Regions from separate parts of the Enterobacter huaxiensis genome, predicted to be linked through region 1. Evidence: predicted binding sites of a transcription regulator. Region 1 holds the regulator's gene; each other region holds the start of a gene.
What was found. The regulator Fur, encoded in region 1, represses iron uptake genes when iron is present. The targets are predictions, from matches to a motif close to ATAATAATGAGAACNACTATCAA.

Region 2: a site for Fur is predicted at 5,596-5,618, ahead of D5067_RS03220 (siderophore-interacting protein). Genes of this name have one in related genera too.
Region 3: a site for Fur is predicted at 3,465-3,487, ahead of exbB (tol-pal system-associated acyl-CoA thioesterase). Genes of this name have one in related genera too.
Region 4: a site for Fur is predicted at 4,313-4,335, ahead of sodA (superoxide dismutase [Mn]). Genes of this name have one in related genera too.

What each region holds. Positions count from the first base shown of each region.
Region 1 covers NZ_CP043342.1:3,406,615-3,414,700, forward strand. The annotation lists gene ybfF (esterase) at 1-707, shown strand, start outside; gene ybfE (LexA regulated protein) at 836-1,123, shown strand; gene fldA (flavodoxin FldA) at 1,279-1,809, shown strand; gene fur (ferric iron uptake transcriptional regulator) at 2,101-2,547, shown strand; gene chiQ (ChiQ/YbfN family lipoprotein) at 2,694-3,023, opposite strand; gene chiP (chitoporin ChiP) at 3,071-4,468, opposite strand; gene glnS (glutamine--tRNA ligase) at 4,915-6,582, opposite strand; gene nagE (N-acetylglucosamine-specific PTS transporter subunit IIBC) at 6,752-8,086, opposite strand, start outside.
Region 2 covers NZ_CP043342.1:656,020-664,105, reverse strand. The annotation lists gene D5067_RS03250 (TonB-dependent receptor domain-containing protein) at 1-1,472, shown strand, start outside; gene mug (G/U mismatch-specific DNA glycosylase) at 1,503-2,009, opposite strand; tRNA gene D5067_RS03240 (tRNA-Ile) at 2,135-2,210, shown strand; gene D5067_RS03235 (hypothetical protein) at 2,370-2,528, shown strand; gene D5067_RS03230 (Fic/DOC family protein) at 2,525-3,139, opposite strand; gene D5067_RS03225 (J domain-containing protein) at 3,614-4,783, shown strand; gene D5067_RS03220 (siderophore-interacting protein) at 4,784-5,548, opposite strand; gene D5067_RS03215 (PadR family transcriptional regulator) at 5,695-6,189, shown strand; gene D5067_RS03210 (methyl-accepting chemotaxis protein) at 6,186-7,745, opposite strand; gene D5067_RS03205 (methyl-accepting chemotaxis protein) at 7,985-8,086, opposite strand, start outside.
Region 3 covers NZ_CP043342.1:739,848-747,933, reverse strand. The annotation lists gene D5067_RS03645 (aldo/keto reductase) at 1-108, shown strand, start outside; gene D5067_RS03640 (TIGR00645 family protein) at 177-665, opposite strand; gene D5067_RS03635 (ESA_00282 family adhesion-associated protein) at 747-1,250, opposite strand; gene D5067_RS03630 (hypothetical protein) at 1,353-1,757, shown strand; gene D5067_RS03625 (cytoplasmic protein) at 1,762-2,202, shown strand; gene exbD (TonB system transport protein ExbD) at 2,242-2,667, opposite strand; gene exbB (tol-pal system-associated acyl-CoA thioesterase) at 2,672-3,403, opposite strand; gene metC (cystathionine beta-lyase) at 3,655-4,842, shown strand; gene yghB (DedA family general envelope maintenance protein YghB) at 4,986-5,645, shown strand; gene D5067_RS03600 (AraC family transcriptional regulator) at 5,690-6,589, opposite strand; gene yqhD (alcohol dehydrogenase) at 6,785-7,948, shown strand; gene dkgA (2,5-didehydrogluconate reductase DkgA) at 8,054-8,086, shown strand, end outside.
Region 4 covers NZ_CP043342.1:4,772,132-4,780,217, reverse strand. The annotation lists gene rhaB (rhamnulokinase) at 1-1,025, opposite strand, end outside; gene rhaS (HTH-type transcriptional activator RhaS) at 1,327-2,163, shown strand; gene rhaR (HTH-type transcriptional activator RhaR) at 2,237-3,085, shown strand; gene rhaT (L-rhamnose/proton symporter RhaT) at 3,086-4,120, opposite strand; gene sodA (superoxide dismutase [Mn]) at 4,409-5,029, shown strand; gene yiiM (6-hydroxyaminopurine reductase) at 5,101-5,775, shown strand; gene cpxA (envelope stress sensor histidine kinase CpxA) at 5,894-7,267, opposite strand; gene cpxR (envelope stress response regulator transcription factor CpxR) at 7,264-7,962, opposite strand.

The DNA.
Region 1 (8,086 bases):
ACGGGCTTTTTGGCAGCCTGGATAACCTGGGCGTGCTGGCGCGCGATTTGGTTATCGATCACGATATTTTGCAGGTCGATATGCGAAATCACGGCCTTTCCGGGCGCTCGGAGGAGATGACTTACGCGGCGATGGCGCAGGATCTGCTGGATACGCTGGACGCTAACGGCCTGCAGAAGGTGACACTCATCGGGCATTCAATGGGTGGCAAAGCGGTGATGGCCCTGACGGCGCTGGCGCCGGAACGTATCAATGGCCTGGTGGTCATTGACGTTGCGCCCGTGGATTACGACGTGCGTCGCCACGATGAGATTTTTGCTGCCATCAATGCGGTAACAGAAGCGGGGGTCTCTACCCGCCAGCAGGCTGCCGCGGTGATGCGTGAGCATCTGGATGAGGAAGGGGTTGTGCAGTTCCTGCTGAAATCCTTCGTCGACGGAGAGTGGCGCTTTAACGTGCCGGTCCTGTGGGATCAGTATTCTCATATTGTGGGCTGGGAAGCTGTTCCCGCCTGGCCGCACCCTACCCTCTTTATTCGTGGCGGAAACTCCCCTTACGTCACCGACGCTTATCGCGACACGCTGCTGGCGCAATTCCCGCAGGCTCGAGCCCATGTCATTGCAGGTGCCGGGCACTGGGTTCACGCGGAAAAACCGGACGCTGTTCTGCGCGCTATCCGTCGCTATCTCACTGATACTGCGAATTGATTAAAAAGACAGCGACTGGACGGCGATGGGCTTCCAGTCGTTGGCGCGCCGTTTTCGCTGATGTATGATGGCGCGCTTATCGCCCGGGCTTTAGCAGGGCGGCGTGTTTCCCCCGAAGTCTCAGAATTATGGCCAAAGAACAAACGGACCGTACGACACTAGATCTGTTCGCGAATGAGCGTCGCCCGGGAAGACCCAAGACGAATCCGCTTTCACGCGATGAACAGCTGCGTATCAATAAACGCAACCAGCTTAAACGCGATAAAACTCGTGGACTTAAGCGTGTCGAACTGAAGCTGAACGCCGATGCTGTCGATGCACTAAATGAGCTGGCAGAGGCGCGCAACATCAGCCGCAGCGAACTGATCGAAGAGATACTGATCGCTCAACTCGAGGCTTTGCGCAGCAAGGCATAAGTCTGAAAATCCCCTTTATTACCCTTTTCATGTAGCACAGAGTGCAGTCCTGCGTGATAGCTGTTTCCGCAGGGTTGTCTGTTCTGCTATTATTGCCCTTATCCGTGGACAAATTGCGCCACCATACCATTAAGTTTCAAGAGGTTATTTTACTCATGGCAATCATCGGCATTTTCTTCGGCAGTGATACCGGCAATACCGAAAATATCGCAAAAAACATTCAAAAACAGCTCGGTAAAGACGTTGCCGATGTGCACGACATCGCCAAGAGCAGCAAAGAAGACCTCGAAGGCTATGACATCCTGCTGCTGGGTATCCCAACCTGGTACTACGGTGAAGCCCAGTGTGACTGGGACGATTTCTTCCCGACGCTGGAAGAGGTGGACTTCAACGGCAAGCTGGTTGCGCTGTTTGGCTGTGGCGATCAGGAAGACTACGCAGAGTACTTCTGTGACGCACTGGGCACCATCCGCGACATCATCGAGCCACGCGGTGCTGCTATCGTGGGCCACTGGCCAACGGCGGGTTATCACTTTGAAGCGTCCAAAGGCCTGGCGGATGACGATCACTTCGTGGGCCTGGCTATCGATGAAGATCGTCAGCCGGAACTCACCGCTGAGCGCGTTGAAAAATGGGTTAAGCAGGTTCGCGAAGAGCTGAATCTGGACGACATTCTGAACGCCTGATGGCCCTGCGGCGCAGCCTTGGTTGCGCCCATTTTCCAGGTAAAACCGATTAAATTAATTGCTACAAACTTTTAACTTTTTCGCTCAGACCTGTACAATATCCCCCTGGTAAAAAGTGGGTGCCATCGAACAAGTTTGTTGGTGATACCACGTTTTTATAAGCATACTTTGCTTGAGACTTGCAGTTTTCATTTAGCCATGGCAGTTCTATAATGAGACGCATTATCCCAAGTGCATTTTCTGTCACTTCTTCATTAGAAGTGAATCGTTTAGCAACAGGACAGATTCCGCATGACTGACAACAATACCGCATTAAAGAAGGCTGGCCTGAAAGTAACGCTTCCTCGGTTAAAAATCCTTGAAGTGCTTCAGGGACCAGACAATCACCATGTCAGTGCGGAAGACCTTTATAAGCGTCTTATCGACATGGGCGAAGAGATTGGGCTGGCAACCGTGTATCGCGTGCTGAACCAGTTCGATGACGCGGGCATTGTGACCCGTCATAATTTCGAAGGCGGTAAGTCTGTTTTCGAACTGACCCAGCAGCATCACCACGATCACCTGATCTGCCTCGACTGTGGCAAGGTCATTGAATTTAGCGATGATTCCATCGAATCACGCCAGCGTGAAATCGCTGCCCGTCACGGCATCCGCCTGACCAATCACAGCCTGTACCTGTATGGTCACTGCGCTGAAGGCGACTGCCGCGAAAACGACCACGCGCACGACGCGAAGTAAGTTCGTGTTTATACTCTGAGCCAGCCATTAGGTTGGCTTTTTTTTTGCGTTAAAAAGCCCGGTGGCGCTGCGCTTGCCGGGCCTACGGGCTATGACACCTTTGTAGGACCGGTAAGCGCAGCGCCACCGGGCATAATAACAGCGAATTAATTACTGTTATTGCTTCGAATTTCTTTCCAAATCTGGTCGCAACGCTTCGCCACTTCCTGATCGTTACCGGTTTTACGCGCCTGAATGCAGGCCTGGTAATCCATCACGCGGACGTTTTCCTGCGTCGCGAACTGCTCGTGCGCTTTCTCTTTCTTCAGCACGTTAAGCACGCTCTGACAGGCCTCGATTTTCTCCGGCGAACCTTCCGCAGTATTGATGCAGGCGCTATACGCCTCCTTCAGACGGGTGTCCTCTTTCGGCGCCTGTGTCTGAGCACACGCCACCAGCCCTGATGCCAGCAACGCGACGATTACAATTTTTTTCATCATGTGCAGTCTCCATACCGGCGGGACTCAGCCCGCCGGTGCGTTCATCAGAAGATGGTGAATGGTGCGATAACCATGAATTTCACGTCACGTTCATCCTGGAAGATGTTGCCGTAACCGCCCGCATAGCTCGGAATGTCAGAGTGGTTGTCATACTGCGTGAAGTGCAGTTTAAACATCGTGCCTTTCGCGCGCCCATCCTGCAGGGTGTAGATCGCATCCAGGCTGTAAGAGGACTCTTTCAGACGGTAGTTTGGATCGTAGTATGCGTCCGGAGTGGCCATATCAGCAGGCTTCGCGTCCCAGGCATAAGCGTAAGATGCCCCCACCGCCCAGCCAGGCAGGTTCCAGTTTTTGAGGTCGTACATCGCGCCGAAGAAGAGCGCTTTTTCGCCGTCGGCGTTGAAGTCAGAGCGGTTATCCCACCAGATATCCAGACGACCGTTGGACGATGCATAGGTTGGCGTCATACGCTGCAGGAAGTAACCCTGCTGCCCTTCCGCCTTCACCCATGTCCCTTCAAGACGCAGATCAACCTGGCCCACTTTGTAGCCGAAGGTCAGCGCCTGCAGCCATGCGGTGCCGTCATAGATATCGTTGACGGTGCCATTGCTCGCTTTATCACGGGTACCGTAGAACTGATAGCTGGTGCTCAGCGGGCTGCCCGCAACATCAAATTTGTAGCTGGCTTTTGCAAAGTACTGGTCAATATACCCTTCCGCCTGACCAAAAGCGGCTTCAAGCACCAGGTCGTTTTTGAAGTCATACTTCGCGCCCAGAGAGTGGAGATAGTCCACTTTGGTCTTTTTATCGTTCTGGTAAAACTTGTCCATCTCGATGTGCCACGGCGCTTTATATTCGTTGGTCCACATGTAGGAGAAGCTCAACGCGCCCGCATCGCCGTAGTCAAAGTTAGCCCCGGCTTCGGCCCCCTGATAGGTGCCCGGCATAAAGCTCCAGTGCGGTGCTAACAGCGTTTGACCGGTTGGCTGAATATAACCACCGCGCGCCCATACCGGGCCGTATTTGAATTTCGCTGCTGCCTTATACAGGCTGACGCCGCTTTTATCGCCGGACCAGTCTTCTTTATAGGCTTTATTACTGGAGGAGAAGGCGATTTCGTTCGGGTGACCGCTGTCGCCGTTTTCCGCCATTTCAATGGCCGTGAAGGCGGCAATATCCAGACCGAACATATCTGCAGCATAGCCCGACTGGAAATCGAGGTTGGCGTTCCAGGTTGAGTGAGCAAGGTTGGTTTTATATTTGTTTTCGGTGACGTCTTTACGGTCACGTTGACGCTGCCAGTAATAAATACCGCCCGTGAGGGTAGAATCATCGATGAAACCTTCGGCCTTAGCTTCTGGGGTAATCACCAAGCTCGACATTGCTGTCACACCGGCGATAGCCAGCGCCAGCGCACTACGTTTGCCACTGAACGTACGCATAGATTATTCCTCTTTGACGAATTAAAACGCCTAAAACGGCGAAAATATAAAAGACCTAATGGTCAGGGGTAGTCAGAAATACCCTCGAATTAACTACCGCCTTTAGGTTATTTTTCGCGACGCGAATTATCAATGCTTTTTAATAAGCAAAAGTCAGGATTATGACGAAGTGCACATAATTAGTAGTGCTTTGTAACATTTACGGGGAGACGAGGAATGGCGGGATATAGCGAGAAATTTCAGGGCGTAAAGGCAGACTACCCCGTATGTTTTTTAGTCATCTCCATTTCCGTAAAAATAGAAACTTTATTTAAAAAAATAAGTAGCACCTCATTGACCTGATTTCCCGGCAGAGAATATTTCCTCAGACCGTTAATAGCATGATCGTTAAATAAAAAAACGCCGCATATAGCGGCGTTTGTCTCTCATTGACCAGAGCAGCGATATTATTCGCCGATCTTAGCCCAGGTATCACGCAGACCGACGGTACGGTTAAATACCGGCTTTTCAGCGGTGCTGTAGCGGCTGTCCAGGCAGAAGTACCCTTCGCGTTCGAACTGGAACGCTTTACCGGCTTCAGCGGCTTTCAGAGACGGCTCGGCATAACCCTGCTTGATAATCAGCGACTCGGTATTGATAACCGAGAGGAAGTCTTCCGCTGCGCCCGGGTTAGGCACGCTGAACAGACGGTCGTACAGGCGGATTTCCACCGGCAGCGCATGCGTCGCGCTCACCCAGTGAATAACGCCCTTCACTTTACGTCCGTCAGCAGGATCTTTGCTCAGGGTCTCTGCATCGTAAGAACAGAAGATGGTGGTGATATTCCCTTCTGCATCTTTCTCTACGCGCTCGGCTTTGATCACGTACGCGTTACGCAGACGCACTTCTTTGCCCAGCACCAGACGCTTGTACTGCTTGTTCGCTTCTTCGCGGAAGTCAGCACGATCGATCCAGATTTCGCCGCTGAACGGCACGTCGCGGGTCCCCATCTCCGGCTTGCTCGGATGGTTAGGCATTGCCACCAGCTCGCTCTTGCCCTGCGGGTAGTTTTCGATAACCAGCTTAACCGGGTCGATCACCGCCATCGCGCGCGGAGCGTTTTCGTTCAGGTCTTCACGGATGCAGGATTCCAGAGAAGCGATTTCAATGGTGTTGTCCTGTTTGGTGACGCCGATGCGTTTGCAGAACTCGCGAATTGACGCAGAGGTGTAGCCACGACGGCGCAGACCAGAGATGGTCGGCATGCGCGGATCATCCCAGCCTTCAACGTGCTTGTCGGTGACCAGCAGGTTCAGCTTACGTTTGGACATCACGGTGTATTCCAGGTTCAGACGAGAGAACTCGTACTGGCGCGGATGCACAGGAATAGTGATGTTATCCAGCACCCAGTCGTACAGACGGCGGTTGTCCTGGAACTCCAGCGTACAGAGTGAATGCGTGATGCCTTCCAGCGCATCGCTGATGCAGTGGGTGAAGTCGTACATCGGGTAGATGCACCACTTGTTGCCGGTCTGGTGGTGTTCCGCAAACTTAATGCGGTACAGCACCGGATCGCGCATCACGATGAACGGGGACGCCATGTCAATTTTGGCACGCAGGCACGCTTTGCCTTCTTCGAAGCCGCCGGCACGCATTTTTTCAAACAGCGCCAGGTTCTCTTCTACGCTGCGATCGCGGTACGGGCTGTTTTTGCCCGGCGCGGTCAGGGAGCCACGGTATTCGCGAATCTCGTCGGCAGACAGTTCGTCCACATACGCCAGACCTTTGTTGATAAGCTCTACAGCGTAGGCATACAGCTGATCGAAATAGTCAGAGGAGTAGCAGATATCGCCAGACCAGCTGAAGCCCAGCCACTGCACGTCGTTCTTGATGGACTCAACGTATTCGATGTCTTCTTTTACTGGGTTGGTGTCATCGAAACGCAGGTTGCACTGACCCTGATAGTCTTGCGCAATACCAAAGTTCAGGCAGATAGATTTCGCATGCCCAATATGCAGGTAGCCGTTCGGCTCCGGCGGGAAGCGGGTATGAACTGTGGTGTGCTTACCACTGGCCAGATCTTCATCGATGATCTGACGAATAAAGTTACTCGGGCGGGCTTCTGCCTCACTCATCGTGGATTCCTCAAAGCGTAAACAACGTATAACGGCATATGATCTTATAAGCCGGACGTAGTGACAACCCTTAAAACGTCTCTTGAGAAAATAATGGGGGCAGTTGCTGCAAAAAAAAGCGGCGGAGGATATCCCCCGCCGCTTAAGGCATGACTCTACTCAGGAGCGATTACTTGCCTTTAATCTCATACAGTGGCGTTTCGCCCGCAACAACCTGACCTTTCGCCTGGATAACCAGGCCGCTGAAGTCGTCGATGTTGCTGCACACGACCGGGCTGATCATCGAGCGCGCGTTGGCGTTCAGGAAGTCCAGATCCATTTCCAGAATCGGCTGGCCTGCGACCACTTCGGCACCCTCTTCTACCAGGCGAGTAAAGCCCTGACCGTTCAGCGCAACGGTATCGATACCCATATGGACAACGATTTCCGCGCCTTTTTCGGTTTCGAGGCAGAACGCGTGGTTGGTGTTGAAGATTTTCACGATGGTACCGGCAGCAGGAGACACAACGGTTTTGTCCGTTGGCTTCACGGCCACGCCGTCACCCACCGCTTTGCTGGCGAAGGCTTCGTCAGGCACCTGCTCAATGGCAACCACGTCACCGGTGACCGGGGATACCAGCGCGGCGATGGTCACGGCATTTGGCACAGCCTGTGGCCTGGCGGCGGCTGGTGCAGCAGCAGGGGCAGCTGACGCTTCCGCTGCGGCTACCGGACCGGTAGTTTTCATGGCGTTAGCAATTTTCTCCGCCACGAAGCCGACGATAATCTGCACGCTGGTTTTGTTCAGGCGGATAACGCCGGAGGCACCCAGGCGTTTTGCCAGCGCTTCGTTTACCAGGGAAGAGTCTTTCACGTTCAGACGCAGACGAGTGATACAGGCGTCGATACCGGTCAGGTTGTCAGAACCGCCCACGGCAGCGATGTACTGACGCGCCAGACCTGCAACGTCCTGCTCTTTGTCCGCGCTCACGTTCACGTCCTGACCATCCGCTTCGCTACCGGCAACTGCCAGCTCACGGCCCGGGGTCATCAGGTTGAATTTAGTGATGGTGAAGCGGAATACCACGTAGTAGATAGCGAAGAACACCAGACCTTGCGGGATCAGCATCCACCAGTGGGTCGCCAGCGGGTTACGGGACGACAGCACCATATCCACCAGACCGGCACTGAAGCCGAAGCCAGCAATCCACTGCATGCTTGCAGCGATGAACACGGAGATACCGGTCAGCACGGCGTGGATCACATACAGAACCGGGGCAACGAACATGAAGGAGAATTCCAGCGGCTCGGTGATACCGGTAAAGAAGGCGGCAAATGCACCCGCCATCATGATACCCAGCACCTTCGCTTTGTTCTCAGGACGCGCGCAGTGGTAGATAGCCAGCGCGGCACCCGGCAGGCCGAACATCATGATTGGGAAGAAGCCCGCCTGGTAACGACCGGTGATACCCACAACCGCTTTACCCGCTTCGATGGACTGTGCGCCACCCAGGAAGTTAGGAAT
Region 2 (8,086 bases), 2.2 Mb from region 1:
TGCTGGAAAACAACTACTTCCTGCAGGAGAAGAGCGAGTACGGCAACACCAACCAGACCAACGCCTTTTTGATGGGGCCGGTCATTCCGGGCAAGCTCGGGGTAAGCGTGGCGGCGGATTATCTTGACCGTCGCGATGACGACAGCCAGAACGACGAGCGCTTTGTAAAGCACCAGGCCGGCAACCTGGATGCGACCATCAGTATGTCGCCGACAGACACCCAGCTTTGGGATTTGAACGTCGTCAAAGGCCATCAGGAAAAATCGCACAACGATAAAGCCTGGGAGTGGGATTTTGATCGCGACGCGGCGTCGCTGTCTCAGCACGCCTGGTACGGTGACGATCTTCTGGAGGTAAAAAATTTCGTCAGCTACGAGAACGCTAAAACCGAATACCGCGTGCCGGGCATGGACTCACAGTTTATCAAGCAGCGTAACTATGAGGCCAACAGCGCGAATACCTTCTCGCTTGGCGACCACAAGCTGACGCTGGGGATCAACTTCACCCGCAACGAGCTGGACGACACCTTCGGCATCGAAGACAAAGAGGTGCCGGGCGTCACGCCGGTGAGCAAAATCACCCGTAACGGCTGGGCGGTATTTGCCGAAGACGCGTGGATGATGGTGCCTGACTTCACGCTGACAACCTCGGCACGTCTGGATCACGACAGCTACTTTGGCTACCACGTGACGCCAAAACTCTACGGTAACTGGACCATTGATGAAAGCTGGGCGCTGAAGGGCGGCGTATCGGCAGGCTATAAAAAACCGGATCTGCGTGAGAACAACGAAGGTTTCACCAGCGTCTACGGCGCCTATCCGTATTCCTTTATCGGCATCGGGAACGATGACCTGAAGCCTGAGCAGAGCGTCAACACCGAGCTGGGCGTCTACTGGCAAGAGGACTCCCTCGCGCTGGATGCCACCGTGTTCTTCACCAAATTCAAAGACAAGATCAGCGATTACACCATCTGTACGGCAACCGCCACGCAGAAGTGTATTTACAACGGGTATGAAGCGGAAGAGGTCTCTCAGTACTTCAACGTCAGCGACGCGGAGATTTATGGTCTGGAGCTGAACGGTGACTGGCAGGTAACGGCCGCGCTGAAGGCAAACGCAAACTATACCTATACCCACAGCGAACAAAAAAGCGGCCAGTATAAGGGTGAGGCGCTGAACGAATTCCCGAGCAGCATGGCCAACCTGTCACTCACGTGGAACGCGCTTAACGACCTTGAGCTGTGGAGCAAAGCCAGCTGGCGCAGCAATACGCCGAACACCGGCAAATCAACATCAACCGAGGCCTATGCGCTGATCGATTTAGGCGCACGCTACCACCTCAACAAGCGCACCACGCTGATGGCGGGGGTCTACAACCTGTTCGACGTGAACCCAATCTACAAAACGTCCTACAACCAGTCCTCCATCCTGGAAGGACGCCGCTACAACATGGGCGCACGCGTCGAGTTCTGATAATGACGCCGGAGCCTCTGGCTCCGGCTGTTACAGCCCGCGCACCATGAGTGCCTCATCAAGTTCCCGATACGCCTCAACCAGCTTATCCAGCGTCGCCCTGTTCAACCCGCTTGGGTTCGGCAGCACCCACACCTGCGTCACGCCAATCATGATGCTCTGCTTGCCCCACTGCGCCCCGCGCTGGCTGAAAGCCTGCTCGTAGGCCTGCTTGCCGAGGATCGCCAGTGCCGCAGGCTGATAGTCTTCAATTTTCCTGATCAACTCACGCCCGCCCGTGCGCAGCTCATGCAGGTTTACTTCCGTTGCCTGCACCGTGGGGCGCTCGACCAGCATGGTAATCCCACAGCGCGTATCCAGCAGATGTTGCTCTTCTTCAGGCTTCAGGAGCCTGTCGGTAAACCCTGCCTGATAGATCACTTTCCAGAAGCGGTTTCCAGGATGGGCGAAGTGAAAACCGGTGTGCGCCGAGGACTTGCCGGGGTTGATTCCACAGAATACCACCCGCAGGCCGGGGGCCAGAATGTCGTTGATCATCTTTACTCCCAATCGATACATCGTTAAGGAAGTATAAAGGATTGATTATGCATTGTTTATAAAAACAGCAGGCAGGTGTGAATGGCTGGATTGCTGAGGGGAGTTACTTTATAATTCACCGCCACGGCCCCTTAGCTCAGTGGTTAGAGCAGGCGACTCATAATCGCTTGGTCGCTGGTTCAAGTCCAGCAGGGGCCACCAAATACAGCAAGGGCTGGAGAGAAATCTCCGGCCCTTTTGCTTTTCTCATGTGATACTTCACAGAGATAATATGAATGACATTCGCAATGTAGGAATGATGCATTCCCGCTTGCAGACCTTACTCCCTGAAACTACAATCTCGAAAAAAGAGGTTCTGAAATGACCAAACAATCAACCCCAGCGCGAGTCACTAAATCACAGATCTATCGCTCAGTTGCAAGCTCGACGGCAATTGAAACAGGTGAGTCAGTTCAAAAAATTGAGCAGCAGCTCAAGCGTAATCTATCACGTGCCAAAACCATCGGCCTTGCACGTTAATGTGGCAGGATATCACTTACCAGCCGGATCATAGGCGTGTAGTTTCCGGACATGCCTGCCTGTATCGCCTTGAAGTAAAAATCTTTATGCATGTCCCATAAACTGTAATCCAGTATTCCTTGTCCTGCTCGTACGCATAAAACGTCGAATATTAAACGCGACAAACGCCCATTTCCCTCACGAAACGGGTGGATCAAAATAAATTCAACATGGCATTCAGCCAGGAAAGTAACAAGCTCAGGTCGAGAAAGAGCATCCAGAAACGTAACTCGGGTAAGAAACCGTTCTTCAAATTCGCTTAACAGCCCGGGGACTCGATCCGCAGAAGCAAACTGGAAGCCACCTTTCGCCAAATTCGTATTGCGCAACTTTCCCGCCCATTCATAAACATTCCCTAGCCATTGACGATGCCAGTCTGATATGTGTCCAAATGTCATCACGTCAGGGATATGATTGGTAATGAACAACTTTTCATAAAGAATTAATAACAAGCCAGACTCAAGTTCTTCCATTTCCTGTGAATCAACGATCCCCAGCTTATTGAGAAGTACTGCTTCGTTCGACCCAGGCTGATAGCGCTCTTCTACGGAATTTAAAGTGTACTTTGCCAAGCCATTTTCTCCCTTAAGAGTGACATTATCGCCAGCCTCACTTCACGTCGACTTATGCGTTAAGTATGGATCCCGTAATGAATTCCGCAGCATATACACCATGCCCTGAAGCAATACAGCCAGACCCTCTGATCACAGGCATAACGAGTGTATTACTCAGTAATACCTGCGGGTACATTCACAAATCTTATTTAAAATTCAACAGCCCAGGATAAGTAGGCGGATGCAAGTTCTCCTGCAACACGCTCAACTTACTCCTGCCCCTGCCTTTCAAAAAAGCGAATTCCCTGACCACATCTAGCTTCTGCGATCCTCCTTCCATAATCGCCGATACATACCCCTAACTCTTTCACAAACCCTAAAAACTAAAGAAATCCCCCATCGCGCCGATCATCATCCGTGTGTATTATTTCCTGTAGCTTTTACAACAACTAACCTTAACTCAAATACTTAAGCGCCAGAGCGAAAGGCATCATGAGCACACCGATCAAACGGCTAGAAATCATTAAAAATGCCATCGAACTGGAAGATGACGACATCATCCAGAGCCAGCTGACGCGGCTGAAAAATGAAGCGTTTGACGATGAGCTACAGGCAATCGTCGTGGCGCTTGAGCAGAAGAATTACACCGCTGCCATTAGAGCCATCACCGCATGGCTACAGAGCCAGCGCGCCGTTACCCCGTGGCGCGATCCGCAGGTGGCGGCCAGCAAGCTGGAGCTGAAGGCGCTGGAGGAGCGTCTGCGCGATCTTATTGACCGCCGCAACGCCCGCGTACAGCAGCTTGATGAGTTCAACGATCTCTATTTCTCCCGCCTCGGGCCGCTGATGCAGCAGATCCTCGCCCTGCGTAAAACGCTGGCCGAGCTAAATCTGCGTCGTCAGCAGGCGGAGGCGCGTCGTCGTGAAGAGGATTATCGCCGCTGCCAGCGCTATATGGCGCAGGCCGTAGAGGTGCTGGCAACGCTCACCCAGCGCTGGCGCGATCTGCCTGCCGATTCCGTACAGGCCGCAGACGCGCGCAAACAGCTGCAGCAGCAAAGCAGTCTGATTGCCAATCTGCTGGCCGAAGCGCTGGAGCTGGAGAGTGGCTTAACCCGTGAAGAAGAGCCTGCCCGTCAGGCGTGCGATGAGGCCCACGACGAGTATGAGAAGTACCGCGAACAGCATCACGATGCCGAAGTGCGTCTGCGCAAGGGGAAAGATCTCTCGGAAGAGGATCGGAACGAGCTGAAGCGGCTGTGGCGTCAGGCGAGCAGGCTGTGCCACCCGGATCTGGTTGCGGACGATCTGAAAGAAGAAGCCAATACCATGATGGTGCAGCTCAACCAGGCCAAACAGCGCGGCGACGTTAAGGCCATTCGCTCGCTGGTGGCGCGCCTGCAACAGGGCTTTGAGCCGCTGATGGCGAGCGACAGGCTGAACGACCTGGAGCGTATCCGCAAAAAAATGGCGCAGGTTCGCGAGCAAATCGACACCCTGGTGAACGAGCTGGCGGAGCTGGAGAAAGAAGAGTCCTGGCTGCTGGTCTCCTCGCTGAACAATATGGAAGCCTACTTTGCTCAGCAGGAGAAAGCGCTGCACGAGGTCCGCGCCTCGCTCGAACATCAGGTAAGCGAAGCGCAGCTGGATTCAGCGGCCTGATTATTTCGCGTGCCAGTATGCGCTGGCACGCACCAGCTGTTGGTCAATTGCGTCGGTTTCAAACTGACGGCTCAGGTTTTTAACCACCTTCCCTTCCCCGGTCAGCCAGATAAAATAATCCGCCTCCGGCACGGATAGCGCGGCCAGATGCTCCGCCACCGTCTGTTCGCTGTGGCCCACAACCCAGGTGATGTTGAATTCACTCAGGTGAGCCAGATAATCCTTATAAGACGCATCGCTCACGGTGACCACCGCACGTACGTTCGGGCGGATCGGCAGTTTTGCGATGCCCTCTAAACGGCGGCGCAGCGCGGGCATGCCGGACTCGTCGCAGACGTAGAGCTGCCAGGCGTAATCTTCCGGCACCACCAGCGAACCGCGCGGCCCGCCGATAGTGAGTTTGTCGCCGGGCTTCGCCGCGACAGCCCAGCTGCTGGCCACCCCACCCGCATGAATGAAGAAGTCGAGCACCAGCTCATGATTCACTTCATCATACAGCGGCGTATAGTCACGCGCCTGCGGGCGCACGCCTTCACCCCAGCTGATGCCCTCATCCGTGACTACCGGCGGCTCAAAGGAGGTACCCGGTGCGGGGAAAAAGACCTTGGTGTGGTCGTCAAAACCGCGGGAGCTAAAGCCCTCCAGCGCCTCGCCGCCGAGAACGATGCGCTGGAAGCCAGCGGTAACGCGCTCAACGCGGAGCACGTTCAGCTCGCGAAAGCGCAGGTCGTTGCGGACACGTTGAGGGTAACGGGTTGATGTCATTTTTATGCCCTTCTCAGGTGAATACGATATATCTAAATTAATTTTAGATGATAATGATTGCTATTAACCAAGAATGCAAGATCTTTTAGATTGCATCTGAATATATCTAAGATATAGTTTAGATATATCAATTTCAGAGGTTCACTATGCGACACGGACACGACGGCGGCGGGCGCCGTCCACGATTCTTTGGCCACGGCGACCTGCGGCTGGTGATCCTGGATATCCTGACGCGTAACGCGAGCCACGGGTATGAGCTGATCAAAGCGATCGAGAACCTGACGCAGGGGAACTATACCCCGAGCCCCGGCGTGATCTACCCGACCCTGGATTACCTGCAGGATCGGTCGTTTATCACCATTACCGAAGAAGAGAACGGCCGCAAGAAGATTGCGATTACCGTCGAAGGACAACGCTGGCTGGACGATAACCGGGAACAGCTGGAACAGATTCAGGTGCGTATTAAAGCCCGCAGCGTCGGCTTCCAGCTGCGCAAAAACCCGCAGATGAAGCGGGCGCTGGATAACTTTAAAGCGGTGCTGGACCTGAAGGTAAACCAGGGAGAGCTCAGCGACGCGCAGCTCAAGCAGATTATCGGCGTAATCGACCGCGCGGCGCTGGAGATCTCCCAGCTGGATTAAGCCAGCGCGTGCTCGCTCACGCGGAAGACGTGAACCAGCGCCTTCAGGTGCATCGCCTGCTCGTTCAGCGAGGCCGCCGCCGCAACGGACTCCTCCACCAGCGCGGAGTTCTGCTGGGTGGTGGCGTCAATCAGGCCAATCGCGCTGTTAATCTGCGAGATGCCCTCCGTCTGCTCGTGGCTGGCCTGACGGATCTCGCGCAGAATCACGTCCATCTCCTCCACGTTGCCAACCATCCCGTTGATCAGCCCGCTGGCCTTCTCGACCAGGTTCATCCCGTCCTGGGTCTGGCTGCTTGAGCTTTCAATCAGCTGGCGAATTTCACTCGCCGATGACGCGCTTTTCTGCGCCAGCTGGCGCACTTCGCCCGCCACCACCGCAAAGCCGCGGCCGTGCTCGCCCGCACGCGCCGCCTCGACCGCCGCGTTGAGCGCCAGAATGTTGGTCTGGAAGGCAATGGCGTCGATCAGGTCGATAATGTCGGACATCCGGTTAGACGTTTCGTTTATCAGGCGCATTTTGCTGGTCACCTGTTTCATCATCTCACCGTTATTTTTGACAACCGTCGCGGCACCGGCGGAAAGGGTGGTCGCTTCTCCGGTGTGCGACGCGGTATTTTTCACCGTCGCGGTGATCTGCTCCATCGAGGCAGCCGTCTGTTCCACGGAGCTGGCCTGCTCCTCCGTGCGCGCGGCCAGATCCTGATTACCCGCGACAATCTGCGCCGCAGCGCTGGAGATGTTCTCCGAACCGGTCTGCACCTGCTGGACGATGTCCAGCAGGCGGGTCTTCATCTCCATCAGCGCGGTAAGCAGCAGGCCGGTTTCGTCTTTACCATGAGAGGCAATGCTGCCGGTCAGATCGCCGTCGGCAATGGCTTCCGCAAAGTTCACCGCCTGTCCCAGCGGGCGGGTGATGGAGCGCACGATAAACCAGCCAATCACGCTGCCCACCACCACGCTGAAGAGGGTGATCAGGATCAGCACAAGGCGGTTGGTTCGGAAGTCATCGTCGACCTGCGCGCCTGCGCTCTGCATTTCGCCGTTTTGAATGGCAATCAGCGCCTGCACCTTCGCTTTGTAGGCCTGCTGAACGGTAATCGTTTTGGTCATCATCTCCCGGATGGCACCCGCACGATCGTTATCCTGTACCGCCTGCAAAATACGGTAGCGCGAATCCAGGTACTGCTGGCGCACATCCCGGATATCCGCCAGCACCTGCTGGGATTTTGCATCCTGCAGCGCGTTGTTCAGCTCACCGAGGATCACGGTGATCTGCTCGCTGATCTCCTTTAAGCGCTGCTGTGACTGCGCCGTATACGTCCCCTGCTCATCCAGCAGCATGAGCTGCTGAGTGCTGATAAATTCCTGGAAATTGTCGATTAGCTGGTTGGCTTTTACCGTGGTTGGATAATCGCTGCTGATGATGGTTTGCATTCCGTTGTTCGCCCGGTTCAGGCTCAGCAGGGAAAGACTCGCGCTCACCACCATCAGAACAATAAAGAACCCAAACGCCAGAAATAATTTCGTGCCGATCTTTACGTCATGTAAGAACATATTTACTCCATCGATGTGATTATTTCTCAGACGATCACCGTTATCGGTAACTTTTTCGCTAACTTTATGACTTTGATCGTTTTTTTCTTTAGCGACGTCGAGTAAGCGCAGGGGGAGGAATAAAAAAACCGGCGTTTTTTAGTTATTTAATATTTATTTAACAACCTTGATAATTCAGAAAAAGAAAAAGCCGTTTATCCCTAAAGGAAATAAACGGCTTTGCCAAAACATAAAACGACTCAGTGGAGCACGGTTACCGCATCTTCAAGACGCCCGGCTCGGTGCTTCACCATGGCAGAGATCTGCGCGCTCTCTTCTACCAGATCGGCATTTTTCTGGGT
Region 3 (8,086 bases), 2.2 Mb from region 1:
GTTCAGGCGCTGAATAACCTGCGCTTTACGGACGATGAGCTTACGCGGATTGACCAGCATGTTACGGATGGGGAGTTGAATTTATGGCAGGCGTCGTCGGATAAATAGTGCAGCCTGATGCCCTCACCCCGCCCCTCTCCCACGGGGAGAGGGTTAGGGTGAGGGGTAAGGTATATTTACTTCTTACTGATCTTATCCAGATACCCCATCACAAACGCCGACAGCACGAACGTCAGGTGGATAATCACGTACCACATCAGTTTGTTATCCGGGACGTTCTTGGCGTCCATAAACACGCGCAGCAGGTGAATAGAGGAGATGGCGACAATCGACGCGGCCACCTTATTCTTCAGCGACGTGGCGTCCATTTTGCCGAGCCAGCTTAGCTTCTCTTTGTGCGCAGCGATATCTAGCTGGGAGACAAAGTTTTCATAGCCGGAAAACATCACCATCACCAGCAGGCCGCCCACCAGCGTCATATCCACTAGCGACAGCAGAACCAGAATCAAATCCGCTTCGGCAATGGAAAAGATATTGGGCAGAACGTGTAAAATTTCCTGGAAGAACTTAATCGTCAGCGCGACAAGCGCCAGGGAAAGGCCAAAATAGACGGGCGCCAGTATCCAGCGAGAAGCGTACATTGCGTTTTCAAAGAAGCGTTCCATAAAGTCCTGTCTGCAAACGAAACCAGCGCCCAGTATATCTCAACGGCGCTGACTGTTTGCAACAACTAACCAACACAACGCCTACACGTCCTCTGGGTTCACTTCCGGACGCGCATACTCCGGCCAGACCAGCACCACCAGCTCCGGGTAGGCTTCGAGGCTGAATTCGCGAAAACACTGACGCAGGTTGAGTACGTCTAAATCGGAATACGAGACCTTCTCACCGTTAAGACAGCGCTTTTTGATGTTGTCGTAATATTTATACACCGCCGAGTTGAGATCGCTGCAGCGACGCTGTGCGTCAAATAGCCCCGGCGTATCATTAATTTCTGTCATTTTCATACGTTTAATTGTCGCATGAAGAAAGTCGATATATTCGTGGTTGACCCGCCAGTACCAAACAGGGGTCACCGCGTTCATCAATACCGAGAAATGGTCTTCCCCTTCCTCTTTTGTCATCAGTTCAGGCTGTGGCAGTTCGCTGGCGTCTTTCGACACTTTCGGTTTATTGAACTCTTGCATCAATAAAAGAACGCCAGCGGTCAGTAATAGTAATGTAATGACCGTGAAAAAAATGCTGTTCATGGGTAGGCTCCATTTTTTTTGATTTTAAAATTGCCTCATGTTATTGTCAACGAATCTCACGCCTTTACCGACCCCACCCTTTTGAAATTAAAGGAAATCTAAATGCTGCCCGACAATCTTGTCCCGGCTAAGTACCACATTGCGCCTGTGGAACAGCCTTCGACGGAAGCAGAAAAAAAGGCTAATTTCACTCAGGGAAAAAGAACGCTCTCCGATTATGAGCCAGAGATATTAATTGGTGTTTCCCAAAGCGGGAAATCCCGTAATATGTTGCTGGAAGAGCACGATCGCCATATAAAAGACCGCTTATTTCGCGCAGTAAAAATCGAAGCCTTTGTTCACCTGCTGGACGACCTGCAGGCCGAGGGCGAAATAGATGCCCAGACGCTAAGTCAAATAATTACCGAAAAAACCAAAGAAATAAATGAAGCCGGTAATGAAATTTGGCTTAACTTAATTACGCGTGAAAAAAACACCCTTGTCTTTTATAACCTGGGGGAAGATTAACGTGATGGAAGTTAAAGATAATAACGTTTATTTGACTTTAGATGATAAAAAAAGTGATGAATTTATCTTAAAGCAGAATCTCGAGGCGTTAAAAAAGAGTAAGAACGCCGAGATAACGCGAATAACGCAGGACCTGGTCTCTATCCCGGCGACGCTGGTTCGCCTGAAATGGCAGAACCGACGTGAGATTTACGCGCTGCAGGTCAAAGAAGAGATTTACGGCGCGGTGATGAATGCCATCATCGAACAGCGCCCTGAGCTCAAAGAGAAGCTCCTGGGGCGTCTGGAGGCCAACTACCAGTATCTGCTGGCGAGAGAGACCGCCACGCTGCGTCTGAGCCGCAAATTGTCCGAGGGCGATTACCGCACCTCGAACGTCACCTTTGTGGCGCTCAACGACGACCCGTCCCCTGCCGGCCCGGCTGAAGCCAAAAAACATCCGTAGTACAGGCAAAAAAAAGCTGGCTTTCGCCAGCTCTTCGTTTTATTTCGCGGCCGCTTTCTCTTCGCCGACCAGACCAATCTTCAGGTACCCCGCCTGATGCAGCGTGTCCATTACCCTCATCATGGTTTCATAATCAACGGTTTTGTCCGCACGGAAGAAGACCGTGGTGTCTTTCTTCCCACCGGTAAGCTGATCCAGCGCCGGGATAACAGAGGCATCCGTCACCGGGTCGTTGCCCAGGAACATGGATTTATCCGCTTTTACCGACAGGTAAATCGGCTTTTCCGGGCGCGGCTGCGGCTGGCTAGAAGACGCGGGCAGATTCACCTTTACGTCAACCGTTGCCAGCGGCGCTGCCACCATGAAGATAATCAGCAGCACCAGCATGACGTCGATGAACGGCGTCACGTTGATTTCGTGCATTTCGCCGTTATCGTCCAGATTTTCGTTAAGACGCATTGCCATACAATCAACCTACGCGCAGTTTAGACGCCGCATGCACCGGTTTAGCGGCGCTGGCATTGAGGTCCAGATCGCGGCTTTGCAGCAGCATAACCTGGGCGGCAACGTCGCCGAGGGTCGCTTTGTAGCTGCCGATCATGCGCGCGAAGATGTTATAGATAACAACGGCTGGAATCGCCGCGACCAGGCCGATTGCCGTAGCGAGCAGCGCTTCTGCGATACCCGGCGCCACAACCGCCAGGTTGGTGGTTTGGGTCTGCGCGATGCCGATAAAGCTGTTCATGATGCCCCAGACGGTACCGAACAGGCCGACGAACGGAGAGATAGCACCGATAGTCGCCAGATAGCCATTGCCACGGCCCATATGACGCCCCACGGCGGCAACGCGACGCTCCAGGCGGAAGCCGGTGCGTTCCTTAATGCCTTCGTTATCTTCACTGCCTTCGGACAGTTCCAGCTCGTTCTGCGCTTCGTTCACTAATAAGGACGTCAGGCTTTTGGCGTGGAAGGATGAAGTCATATCAGAAGCCTGATCCAGCGAGCGGGCTTCGCCCAGCTGCTGCTGCTCGCGCTTGAGGCGGCGCTTCTGCGAAATAAGCTCAACGCTCTTGCTGAAGAAAATAGCCCAGGTGACAACGGACGCCAGAATCAGGCCGATCATCACAATCTTAACCACGATGTCAGCATGATGGTACATGCCCCAAACGGAGAGATCCGTTTGCATCAAATTATTACCCACTCTGTATCTCCAGGACGCAAATCACAAAATCTGAGCGTAATAATATCAAAACGTCGTCGAATTGATAGTAGTTCTCATTAGTATTTACATACTGCCGTAATTTTCGCTCACTTTCCTTGCGCTTACGCAGTAAAAATTTCTTATGCGTATTTTTCATAAAATTTTCTGCTTATTCGATAAGCAGGCGGGTGCAGATTTTTACAATCGTGGTAGTCTGGACGTCCAGACGTATAAAAACAGGGTTGGCGAACATGACAAAGAAGCATCTTGATACCACGCTGGTGCAGGCCGGACGCAGCAAGCAATATACCCAGGGATCGGTCAACAGCGTGATTCAACGGGCCTCCTCGCTGGTATTCGATACTGTGGAGGAGAAAAAAATCGCCACGCGTAATCGCGCCAAAGGCGGGCTGTTTTACGGTCGTCGCGGCACGCTAACCCACTTTTCACTACAGGAAGCCATGTGCGAGCTGGAAGGCGGCGCGGGCTGTGCGCTGTTCCCATGCGGCGCGGCGGCTGTGGCCAATACCATTCTGGCGTTTGTCGAACAGGGCGACCATATCCTGATGACCAACACCGCCTACGAGCCAAGCCAGGACTTCTGCACCAGGATCCTCAGCAAGCTTGGCGTGACCACCGGCTGGTTCGACCCGCTCATCGGTGAAGGTATTGCCGAACTTATTCAGCCGAACACGCGCATCGTGTTCCTGGAATCTCCCGGCTCAATCACCATGGAAGTGCATGACGTCCCTGCCATCGTGAAGGCCGTGCGCAGCAAAGCGCCGGAGGCGATCATCATGATCGACAACACCTGGGCGGCGGGCGTGCTGTTTAAGGCGCTGGAGTTCGATATTGATATCTCCATTCAGGCGGCAACGAAATACCTGATTGGCCACTCCGACGGCATGATCGGCACGGCGGTGTCCAACGCCCGCTGCTGGGATCAGCTGCGTGAAAATGCCTACCTGATGGGCCAGATGGTTGATGCAGACACCGCCTACATGACCAGCCGCGGTATTCGCACGCTGGGCGTTCGCCTGCGTCAGCATCATGAAAGCAGCCTGAAAGTCGCCGAGTGGCTGGTGCAGCATCCTCTGGTTGAGCGCGTGAATCACCCGGCGCTACCGGGCAGCAAAGGCCACGCGTTCTGGCAGCGTGACTTTACGGGCAGCAGCGGCCTGTTCTCGTTCGTGCTGAAAAAACGGCTGAGTAACGACGAGCTGGCAGCGTATCTGGATAATTTTACCCTCTTCAGCATGGCCTACTCCTGGGGAGGGTTCGAATCTCTTATCCTGCCAAACCAGCCGGAACAGATTGCGGCGCTGCGGCCTGGCGGCGAGGTGGATTTCAGCGGAACCTTGATTCGTCTGCATATTGGTTTAGAAAATGTTGACGATTTGATTGCGGATTTAGCGGCAGGGTTTGAACGTATCGTGTAGAGTGCAGCCTGAAATGTACTCCCCTGGACGCTTTAGTTAACACTGCAGCCCGAAAAGTCTGCATGACTTGCGCCCGCGATCAAACCCGACGGGCGAAATTGGGAGTACAATAGCGCTATATCTGCTGTTCCACAGGAAAGTCCATGGCTGTTATTCAAGATATTATCGCTGCGCTCTGGCAACACGATTTTGCCGCGCTGGCGGACCCGCACGTAGTGGGTATTGTCTATTTCGTGATGTTTGCGACCCTGTTTCTGGAAAATGGACTGCTGCCAGCCTCGTTTCTCCCCGGTGATAGCCTGCTGCTGCTCGCAGGGGCGTTAATCGGTAAGGGCGTCATGGATTTCGCACCGACGATGGTGATCCTCACTTCAGCAGCCAGCCTGGGCTGCTGGCTGAGCTATTTGCAGGGCCGCTGGCTCGGGAATACCCGCGTCGTAAAAGGCTGGCTGGCTCAGCTGCCGCATAAATATCATCAGCGTGCGACCTGCATGTTCGATCGCCATGGTCTGCTGGCGCTGCTGGCCGGGCGTTTTCTGGCCTTTGTTCGCACCCTGCTGCCAACGATGGCGGGTATCTCCGGGCTGTCGAACCGCCGCTTCCAGTTCTTCAACTGGCTGAGCGCCCTGCTGTGGGTTGGCGTGGTCACCACGCTGGGCTATGCGCTGAATATGATCCCGTTCGTGAAGCGTCATGAAGACCAGGTGATGACTTTCCTGATGGTGCTGCCGCTCTTCCTGCTGGTTGCCGGCCTGGTGGGGACGATTGCGGTGGTGATTAAGAAGAAGTACTGCAGCGCGTGATCCCCTCACCCTGACCCTCTCTCCATAGGGGAGAGGGAAAAAACCTACGCTCCCTGCATCGTTCTGATGCGCGACGCATCTTCCCCCGGCGTAACGCCGAAGTAGCGCTTAAACTCCCGGCTGAACTGCGACGCGCTTTCATACCCAACCCGCATCGCCGCCGCGCTGGCCTTCATACCGTCGTGGATCATCAGCATACGCGCCTTATGCAGCCGGTAGGTTTTGAGGTACTGCAGCGGCGAGGTGCTGGTCACCGATTTGAAGTTATGGTGGAACGCCGAAACGCTCATGTTCGCTTCTGCCGCCAGCTGGTCAACGCTCAGGTTTTCCGTGTACTGGCTTTCAATGCGCTTCAGCACGCGGCTGATCAGGCTGAAATGGGTCTGGCGGCTCACCAGCGCCAGCAGCGCCCCGCCTCCCGGCCCCAGCAGCACGTGGTAGAGAATTTCGCGGATAATCTGCTTGCCGAGAATACGGGCGTCCAGCGGCCTCTCCATCACGTCCAGCAGGCGTTCAATGGCGCACAGAATGTCATCCGATAAGGTCGCAGAGTTGATGCCGCTCGCGGCCATTGAGGGCTGGAACAGCTCGTCTTCTCCAATCTCCATCAGCAGCTCCTGCAGCTGGAGGATATCGACGTTGACGCGAATACCGGCCAGCGGAACCGCCTCTGTCGCGAACGTTTCACATTCGAAGGGTAGAGGTACCGTCAGGAGCAGGTATTCATTGGTGTCGTAACGAAACACCCGCTCGTTGATATAGCCAATTTTATGGCCGGAAAAGAGAAAAACGATGCCCGGCTGGTACATCACCGGCGTTCGCGTCCCCGGCTGTGTGCCATAGAGCAGGCGAATATCCGGCAGCAGCTCTCCCACAGCATTATCTTTATCTATCAGTCTCTTAATCTGCGACGTGAGCTGAAAGCAGATGTCATCGCGGTTCATTTTCTCTGGCTCCGGGTACGGTTTTCGACCTGTACAGTGTGCGCATTTTTTTGTGGATCCTCCAGCACTCTGTAGAAATGGGCAAGACATCGGCAGGAATGTGCATTGAGAGGATAGCGCCGGGCCGCCACAATGTGCAGCATCAGGTAGCCATCTGCGCCACCGCGGTTTTTCACCCACACAAGGGAACGAGCAATGAACAACTTTAATCTACACACCCCAACCCGCATCCTGTTTGGTAAAGACGCAATTGCCGACCTGCGCGAGCAGATCCCAGCCGACGCCCGCGTGCTGATCACCTACGGCGGCGGCAGCGTGAAAAAAACCGGCGTGCTGGATCAGGTTTACAGCGCCCTGGAAGGTCTGGACGTGCGTGAGTTTGGCGGAATCGAGCCAAACCCATCTTATGAAACGCTGATGAACGCGGTCAAAATTGCCCGCAAAGAGAACGTCACTTTCCTGCTGGCCGTTGGCGGCGGTTCCGTACTGGACGGCACCAAGTTCATCGCGGCGGCCGCTCACTACGCTGACGGCATTGACCCGTGGCATATTCTGGAAACCCGCGGCAGCGATATCAAAAGCGCGATCCCGATGGGCTCCGTGCTGACTCTGCCAGCGACCGGCTCTGAATCCAACAAAGGTGCCGTTATCTCCCGCAAAACCACCGGTGATAAGCAGGCCTTTATGAACGAACACGTTCAGCCCGTGTTCGCTATCCTGGATCCGGTTTACACCTACACCCTGCCTGCACGTCAGGTAGCGAACGGCGTGGTCGATGCGTTTGTTCATACCGTTGAGCAGTACGTGACCTACCCGGTTGACGGTAAAATTCAGGATCGTTTTGCAGAAGGCATTCTGCTGACGCTGGTCGAAGATGGTCCGAAAGCGCTGAAAGAGCCGGAAAACTATGACGTACGTGCCAACGTGATGTGGGCAGCGACTCAGGCGCTGAACGGCCTGATCGGCGCTGGCGTTCCTCAGGACTGGGCCACCCACATGCTGGGCCACGAGCTGACGGCGATGCACGGTCTGGACCATGCCCAGACGCTGGCGGTCGTTCTGCCTGCTCTGTGGAACGAAAAACGCGATACCAAACGCGCCAAACTGCTGCAGTACGCAGAGCGCGTGTGGAACATCAACGAGGGTTCTGACGACGCGCGTATCGATGCCGCCATCGAAGCGACCCGCAGCTTCTTTGAAGGCCTGGGCGTGCCAACGCGCCTGTCTGGCTACGGTCTGGACGGCAGCTCTATCCCTGCTCTGCTGGCAAAACTTGAAGAGCACGGCATGACCCAGCTGGGCGAGCATGGCGACATCACGCTGGACGTGAGCCGTCGTATCTACGAAGCGGCGCGCTAAGCGTTTTTGTCATCCCGCCTTTCGTTTTTTGACATTTCGTCCAGACTTAATGCACACACGCCGTCGGGGGTTCGCCCCCGACGGATGGCAAATGAAGGAGGAATAATGGCAAACCAAACCGTAATCAAGCTTCAGGAC
Region 4 (8,086 bases), 1.4 Mb from region 1:
GGGTTGATAAAGCGGTCGTCGTTCGGGTTAATCAGGAAGGTGCAGGCCTTCAGCCTTTCGGTTTCTGCGATAAGCGCGGGCAGGTCGGTAACGTTTTGCTCTTTCAGCACCCGCTGAAGCAACCACAGGCCCATAATATTTTTCAGCACCCGATAGCGGCCTTCGGCGCCGCCCTCGTTGGTGATATTCGCCGCCATCGCGGCATCGCTGGTGTACGGCGTTTTGCTCTCGAAGCCCATCAGCGACCAGGTGCCGGAAGAAAGATACGCCGCGTCGCTGCTGGCAAGCGGCGAGGCAATGACCGCGCTGGCGGTATCGTGGCTGGCGACGGCAACGACGGGGATCGCGTTCCCCTGCGGGCAAATCCACTGACCGATCACGTTACCCGGATGGGTCGGCGTACCGAACCAGGAAGGCGATGCCCCCGTCCACGCCAGCAGGTGTTCATCCCAGTTATCGGTGTTGATATTCACCAGCTGCGTGGTGGTGGCGTTGGTGTATTCCCAGTTCATGTTGCCGGTCAGGCGATAGCTCAGATAGTCCGGTATCAGCAGCGCGTGGGCCACGTTCGCGACCAGCGCCGGCTGCTGCTCGACCAGGGCGCGCAGCTGGTACAGCGTGTTAAACGGCAGAAACTGAATACCGCTGCGCCCGTAGATGTTGTCCTTACCAAGCTGGGCGATGGCGTGCGCCATCAGGCCGTCGGTGCGGCTGTCGCGGTAGGAGACGGGCAGGCCGACGCGCTCGCCGTTACCGTCCAGCAGCACGTAGTCCACGCCCCAGGTATCAATGCCAATGCTGTCGATACGAATGCCGGCATCGCAGACGTTGTTCAGCCCGGTGCGGATCTCCGCCTCCAGGGCATCGATATCCCAGGTCTCAAAGCCGTCCTGCTTTTGCAGGCAGTTGGCGAAGCGGTGCATTTCGCGAAGCGAAAGCGTGCGCTGGCCGCAGTCCCAGGTGGCGAGCATTACGCGGCCGCTGGATGCGCCTAAATCGACGGCCACACAATGGCGAAAAGTCATGGTCAGGTCCTTTCTTAAGTCATTAGCGGTGAGTGTAAGAAAGGGAAGAAAAAGGCACCTTCTCGCCACTGACAGGGCAAATCCCGCGCTGGCAAGAAAGCAAAGATGAACGTGAGGGAGTTCACAGTTTCCAGTAATGGCGCGGTTTTCAGGCAGTGTGACGCTTACCGCATTTCCCGATCTTTCCGCCGGTTTCTTGAAAAACGGACAGCTTTTGCGAGGTTTGCTGCCGAAAATTTAAGGTGAGCGTGAAAGGGCACCATTACTATTTTGAGAACATTTCTCATTGGTGGGGGCCGTTATGACCGTACTACACAGCGTGGATTTTTTTCCTTCGGGAGGTTCGCCCGTCGCGATTGAGCCGCGGCTCCCTCAGGCCGCTTTCCCGGAACATCATCATGATTTCCATGAGATTGTGATTGTTGAGCACGGCACGGGCATTCACGTGTTTAACGGGCAGCCTTACACCATCAGCGGCGGCACGGTGTGCTTTGTGCGCGACCACGACAGGCACCTGTACGAACATACCGACAACCTGTGCCTGACCAACGTGCTCTATCGTTCCCCGGACGCGTTCCAGTTCCTTTCTGGATTAAACCAGCTGCTGCCGCAGGAGAAGGACGGGCACTACCCGTCGCACTGGCGGGTGAATCAGTCCACGTTGCAGCAGGTGCGTCAGCTGGTGAGCCAGATGGAGCAGAGCGAGGACGGGCCGGAGACACACGTCATTGCCACCCGCGAGCTGCTGTTTATGCAGCTGCTGGTGCTGCTGCGCCGCAGCAGCCTGGTGGAGGGGCTGGGGAATAACGACGCCCGGCTGAACCAGCTGATGGCCTGGCTTGAAGAACATTTCTCCGAAGACGTCTGTTGGGAAACGCTGGCGGAGGATTTTTCGCTGTCGCTGCGCACCCTGCATCGCCAGCTCAAACAGCACACCGGGCTGACGCCCCAGCGCTACCTTAACCGCCTGCGGTTGATCAAAGCCCGCCACCTTCTACGCCATACTGACGAAAGCGTCACGGATATCGCCTATCGCTGCGGTTTCGGCGACAGTAACCACTTTTCGACGCTTTTTCGCCGGGAGTTTAGCTGGTCTCCGCGGGACATACGCCAGGGTAAGGATGCGTCACTTCAGTAACGCGAGGGCAATCACCGTTTTTATGCCGCAAAAAGGCTAATAATGTCCGGTTATTCGCCGTAGAGGTTGTGGTGTGGCTGCTCAGTTAATTCTTCGCAAAGATGATTTTTTTGCCTCCGTCGGCCAGGCCGTTGCGGTGGCCGATCGCTACCCGCAAAACGTCTTTGCCGAGCACACCCACGAGTTTTGCGAGCTGGTGCTGGTGTGGCGCGGCAACGGCCTGCACGTCCTCAACGATCGCCCCTACCGCATCACCCGCGGGGATCTTTTCTACATCCGCGCAGAAGATAAACACTCCTACGCCTCGGTTAACGACCTGGTGCTGCAGAACGTCATTTACTGCCCGGAAAGGCTCAGGCTTAACGTTGACTGGGCCGCGAACATTCCGGGTTTTCTGGATGTGAAAGGTTCACCGCACTGGCGGTTGAGCAGCAGCGGCATGACCCAGGTGCGGCAGGTCATCTCTCAGCTGGAGCAGGAGAGCCAGAAGGGCGACCCGGTCGCTAACCAGATGGCGGAGCTGCTTTTTGCCCAGCTGGTGATGACGCTGAAGCGCCATCGGTACGCCACCGATAATCCCTCCGCCACGACGCAGGAAGCGCTGCTGGACAAGCTCATCACCACGCTTGCGGGCAGTCTGAACAGAAGCTTCGTGCTGGAAAAATTCTGCGAGCAGGAGCAGTGCAGCGAACGCGCGCTGCGCCAGCAGTTCCGCACCCAGACGGGGATGACGGTCAACCATTACCTGCGCCAGCTGCGCATCTGCCACGCCCAGTATCTGCTGCAGCATACGGAGTTGATGGTGAGCGAAGTGGCGATGCGCTGCGGCTTTGAGGACAGTAACTACTTTTCGGTGGTGTTTAACCGCGAGGTGGGGATGACGCCGGTTCAGTGGCGTCATCGTAGTCGAAAGGCGGCCTAGTCAGTTCGCCATGCCGAGGCCAACGATGTTGGCGGCAATGATAATCACCACGCAGCCCAGGCTCAGAACGCCCACCGGACGACGCCCGGCGTTGTTCCACTCCTTCAGCACCAGCCCAACCAGCCCGCCGCACAGCACGTAGAAGCTCATGTGCAGCATCCAGCTCATGTAGTCGTACTGCGCCGGAATGCTGGCGTGGCCCCAGGCGTAGAAGAAGAACTGCAGATACCACATCAGGCCGCCGAGAGCCGAGAGCAGCACGTTGGTGATGATGAGCGGTTTTGCCAGCGAGAAGTCGGCTTTTACCGACAGGTTCTTCACTTTTGCCAGACGAATTAAGCAGAAGCCGAGGTTCACCAGCGCGCCGCCGCCCATGATCACCACGTAGCTTGGCAGGGCAGCGTACAGCGGGTCAACGCCCAGCGCGGCAGCGGCTTCGTGCATCGGTTTGGCGGCGTTCATGGCGAACGACATGCCCGCCGAGAAGATGCCGCACATCACCGCCAGCATCAGGCCTTTCTTCAGGTTAAAGTCTTCGGCCCTGATGCCCATCTTGCGCTCTTTCAGCTGGCCCGCGCGGGTGACGATACCCACGCCGATCACCGCGACCAGCACGCCCAGCAGCGTCATTCGTCCGCCCTGCGTGTTGATCAGCACGTCGAAGTTGCCGTTGAGGATAGGCGTCATCAGGGTCCCGACGATCAGCGTAATGCCAATCGCGATGCCGATACCCATCGACATGCCGAGGTAGCGCATGGTGAGGCCGTAGTTGATGTTGCCGATGCCCCACATCGCGCCGAACAGGAAGACCGGCAGCAGGGTAGAGGCGCTGAAGGAGGAGAAATAGCCCCAGAAATCCGGGAGCAGCATGGCGCTAATGGTCCACGGCAAAATCAGCCATGACACCGTACCGCCAACGGACCACATGGTTTCCCATGACCAACCTTTCACCTTTTTAAACGGGGCATAGAAACAGGCCGCACTGGCCGCGCCTATCAAATGCCAGAAAATACCCATCGTAATCGCATGATTCATTTTTACATCCTCATCGTTTTTATAGTCGGTGGCTTCCCGCCGACTTGATGAGTGTAAAAATTAGGCGGTTTGGGAACCTTCAGAAGGTTGCCGCACTTTCGTTCCGGATGGCAATCAGCACGTTAACCGCGTGAGCAGACTCACAATTCCGCTATTAATCGAAAAATGAATAACCTTATAAAAACTACGGCATTGATAATCATTTTCAATATCATTTAATTAACTATAATGAACCAACTGCTTACGCGGCATTAACAGCTGTGCCGCCCGACAATAATGGAGAGGATTATGAGTTATACACTGCCATCCCTGCCGTATGCCTATGACGCACTGGAACCGCATTTCGACAAGCAGACGATGGAAATCCATCACACTAAACACCACCAGACCTATGTGAACAACGCGAACGCCGCGCTGGAAAGCCTGCCAGAGTTCGCCAACCTGTCCGCAGAAGAACTGATTACCAAACTGGATCAGCTGCCAGCGGACAAGAAAACCGTGCTGCGCAACAACGCGGGCGGTCACGCTAACCACAGCCTGTTCTGGAAAGGCCTGAAAACCGGTACCACTCTGCAGGGCGACCTGAAAGCGGCTATCGAGCGCGACTTCGGTTCCGTAGACAACTTCAAAGCGGAATTCGAAAAAGCCGCTGCAACCCGCTTCGGCTCTGGCTGGGCGTGGCTGGTCCTGAAAGGCGACAAGCTGGCGGTTGTTTCTACCGCTAACCAGGACTCCCCGCTGATGGGTGAAGCAATCTCTGGCGCATCCGGCTTCCCAATCGTGGGCCTGGACGTGTGGGAACACGCTTACTACCTGAAATTCCAGAACCGTCGTCCGGACTACATCAAAGCCTTCTGGGACGTGGTGAACTGGGACGAAGCAGCAGCGCGTTTCGCCGCTAAAAAATAAGGTTGCATTGACGCCTGTGAGAAGCGAGTCTGATGACTCGCTTTTTTTGTATCTGCGTAATGGAGGCAGCAATGCATTACCCGGTGAACGTGTTTACAGGCAAGGTCAGGGAGTATGACGGCAGCCGCCCGAGCGCCATCGCTAAAATTCAGGTCGACGGCGAGCTGACGCTAACCGACCTTGGGCTTGCGGGTGACGAGCAGGCCGAAAAGAAAATCCACGGCGGGCCCGAGCGCGCGCTGTGCCACTATCCGCGCGAGCACTATCAGCACTGGAAAGCCGAATTCCCCGAGCAGGCGGATCTGTTTGTCGCGCCCGCGTTTGGCGAGAACCTCTCGACCGAAGGGCTGACCGAGAAAAACGTCTTTATCGGTGATATTTACCGCTGGGGCGATGCCCTTATCCAGGTGACGCAGCCGCGCTCGCCGTGCTTCAAGCTCAACTTCCATTTCGGCATTAGCGATATGTCCGAGCAGCTGCAAACAGCGGGCAAAACCGGCTGGCTGTACCGCGTGGTGCTGGCCGGGCAGGTTTCTGCGGATGCACCGCTTGAACTGGCGTCGCGCCTGAGCGATGTCTCGGTGTATGACGCCTGCGCCATTGCGTGGCATATGCCGTTTGACGACGAGCAGTATCATCGCCTGCTGTCGGCTGCGGGGTTATCCACCAGCTGGACAAGAACGATGCAGAAGCGGCGTTTAACCGGGAAGATCGAGGATAATTCGCGGAGATTGTGGGGGAAATAGCGCCCTACAAATAGTAGGCCGGGTAAGGCGACGCCACCACCCGGCATGTGTACCTCTGCACCTGTTTTCGCCCGGTGGCGCTGCGCTTACCGGGCCTACATTACGGTGCCAGAGTAAACTACGAACGCTTATGCAACGGTAGCCACAGCGTTAACCGCAGGCCGCCCAGCGGGCTGTCGTCGGCTTTGACCCAGCCACGGTGCTGCTGCATCGCGGTTTCAACAATCGCCAGCCCCAGCCCCGTGCCGCCCGATTCGCGGTCTCGCGCTTCGTCGGTACGGTAGAACGGACGGAAAATCTGTTCGCGATCTTCCGGGCTGACGCCAGGACCGTCGTCGTCAACGATGATGGTGATCCCGTCTTTATCCACCGAGAACGCCACCTCAATCTTCGTATGCGAGTAGCGCAGGGCGTTACGCACGATATTCTCCAGCGCGCTTTCCAGCGTGTTGGGGTTACCGTACAGCGGCCATGGTCCCGGCGGGAAGTTAACGGTGAAGGATTTCCCCATCTGTTCCGCTTCGAACGCCGCGTTGTCCAGCACCTCATGCCACAGGTGATTGGCTTTCACCGTTTCGCTCACCAGCGCGTTTTTCTGCTGATTGCGCGACATCACCAGCAGATCGTTGATCATGCTGTCCAGACGGTGAGCCTCCGTTTCGATACGCTCCAGCTCTTTACTCTCGCCGCTACGACGGCGCAGCAGGGCGGTGCCAAGCTGCAGTCGCGTGAGGGGAGTACGAAGCTCGTGCGAGATGTCCGACAGCAGACGCTGCTGCGAGGTCATCATACGTTCCAGCGCGCTCACCATCTGGTTAAAGCTGGCACCGGCGGCAAGGAACTCCTGCGGGCCGGCTTCCAGCTCCGGATGCTGCCTGAGGTTACCCTGTGCCACTTCATCGGCCGCGTTTTTCAGCTTACGTGCGGGCTTCGCCAGGCTCCACGCCAGCCATAGCAGCAGCGGTGAACTTAGCAGCATCGTTACGATCAGCAGCAGTAGCGGACGGTCAAACAGCAGGTTGATAAAGTCAGTCTGGGAGTTGCTGGCAGGACGAATCAGATAGAGCTGGTAGTTATCTTCCCCATCTCTCACGGAGAAAGGGCCGACCATCTCAAGGCGACCGTATTTCTTCTTCTGCGGGTGATCGGCATTATCCGCCTGGCCAATGAAGTTGCGGATAATCTGCATTTCATTGCGCTCTGCCCCAATGACGCGGCCTTCGCTGGTCACCAGCAGCAGGCGTTGTCCGGGCGGCGCCCATTTGTCGATGGCGCGAAACAGCCTGCGCCACCACATTAAATCGTTCGGCGGGTCGTTTGCCAGCTCGGCTTCCACGTGCTGCTCGATCATCACGCCCTGACGTTGCTCGCTGTCGAGAAGCTCCGTCATCTGGCGTGAGTCGAGTTTTGGCAGCATCAGTACGAGCATCAAAACCAGTGCCAGCGTCAGCCAGAAGATGGCGAAGATGCGGGCGGTTAAGCTGCCTATCATGAAGCGGAAACCATCAGATAACCGCGACCTCGCAGCGTTTTAAACCACGGGTGGCCGTCTTTACGCTCCGGCAGCTTGCGGCGCAGGTTCGAGATATGCATGTCGATGGCGCGGTCAAACGGCGTGAGGCGTTTGCCCAGCACTTCCTGACTCAGGTGTTCACGCGATACCACCTGGCCGAGATGCTGCGCCAGCAGGTAAAGCAGGGTGAACTCGGTGCCGGTCAGTTCCAGCGTTTCACCGTCGAAGCTCGCTTCCTGGCGGCCCGGGTTCAGGCTCAGGGAGTCCACTTCAAGCGTCGGTGAACTGTTGTCAGTATTCTGCTGCTGTTCGCTCCAGTGGGAACGACGCAGGATAGCGCGAATACGGGCCACCAGTTCACGATCGTTGAACGGCTTAGGTAAGTAGTCATCCGCGCCCAGCTCAAGGCCGAGGACGCGGTCAAGTTCGCTGCCGCGCGCGGTCAGCATGATAACGGGGGTCTGGTGCGTCTGGCGAAGCTCTTTCAACGTATCAATACCGTTTTTCTTCGGCATCATCACGTCGAGCAAAAGTAAATCGATGCTGTCGTCAAGGAGACTCAGCGCCTGCTCGCCATCGTGGGCAACCAGAACGTTGAAACCTTCCATGTCGAGCAACTCCTTTAAAAGGGATGTGAGCTCTCGGTCATCATCAACTAACAGGATTTTATTCATTGTTTAAATACCTCCGAGGCAGAAATTACGACATCAAGGCTATCTAATCCATGACTTTACGTTGTTTTACACCCCCTGACGCATGTTTGCAGCCTGAATCGTAGACTGTCTCTCGTTGAATCGC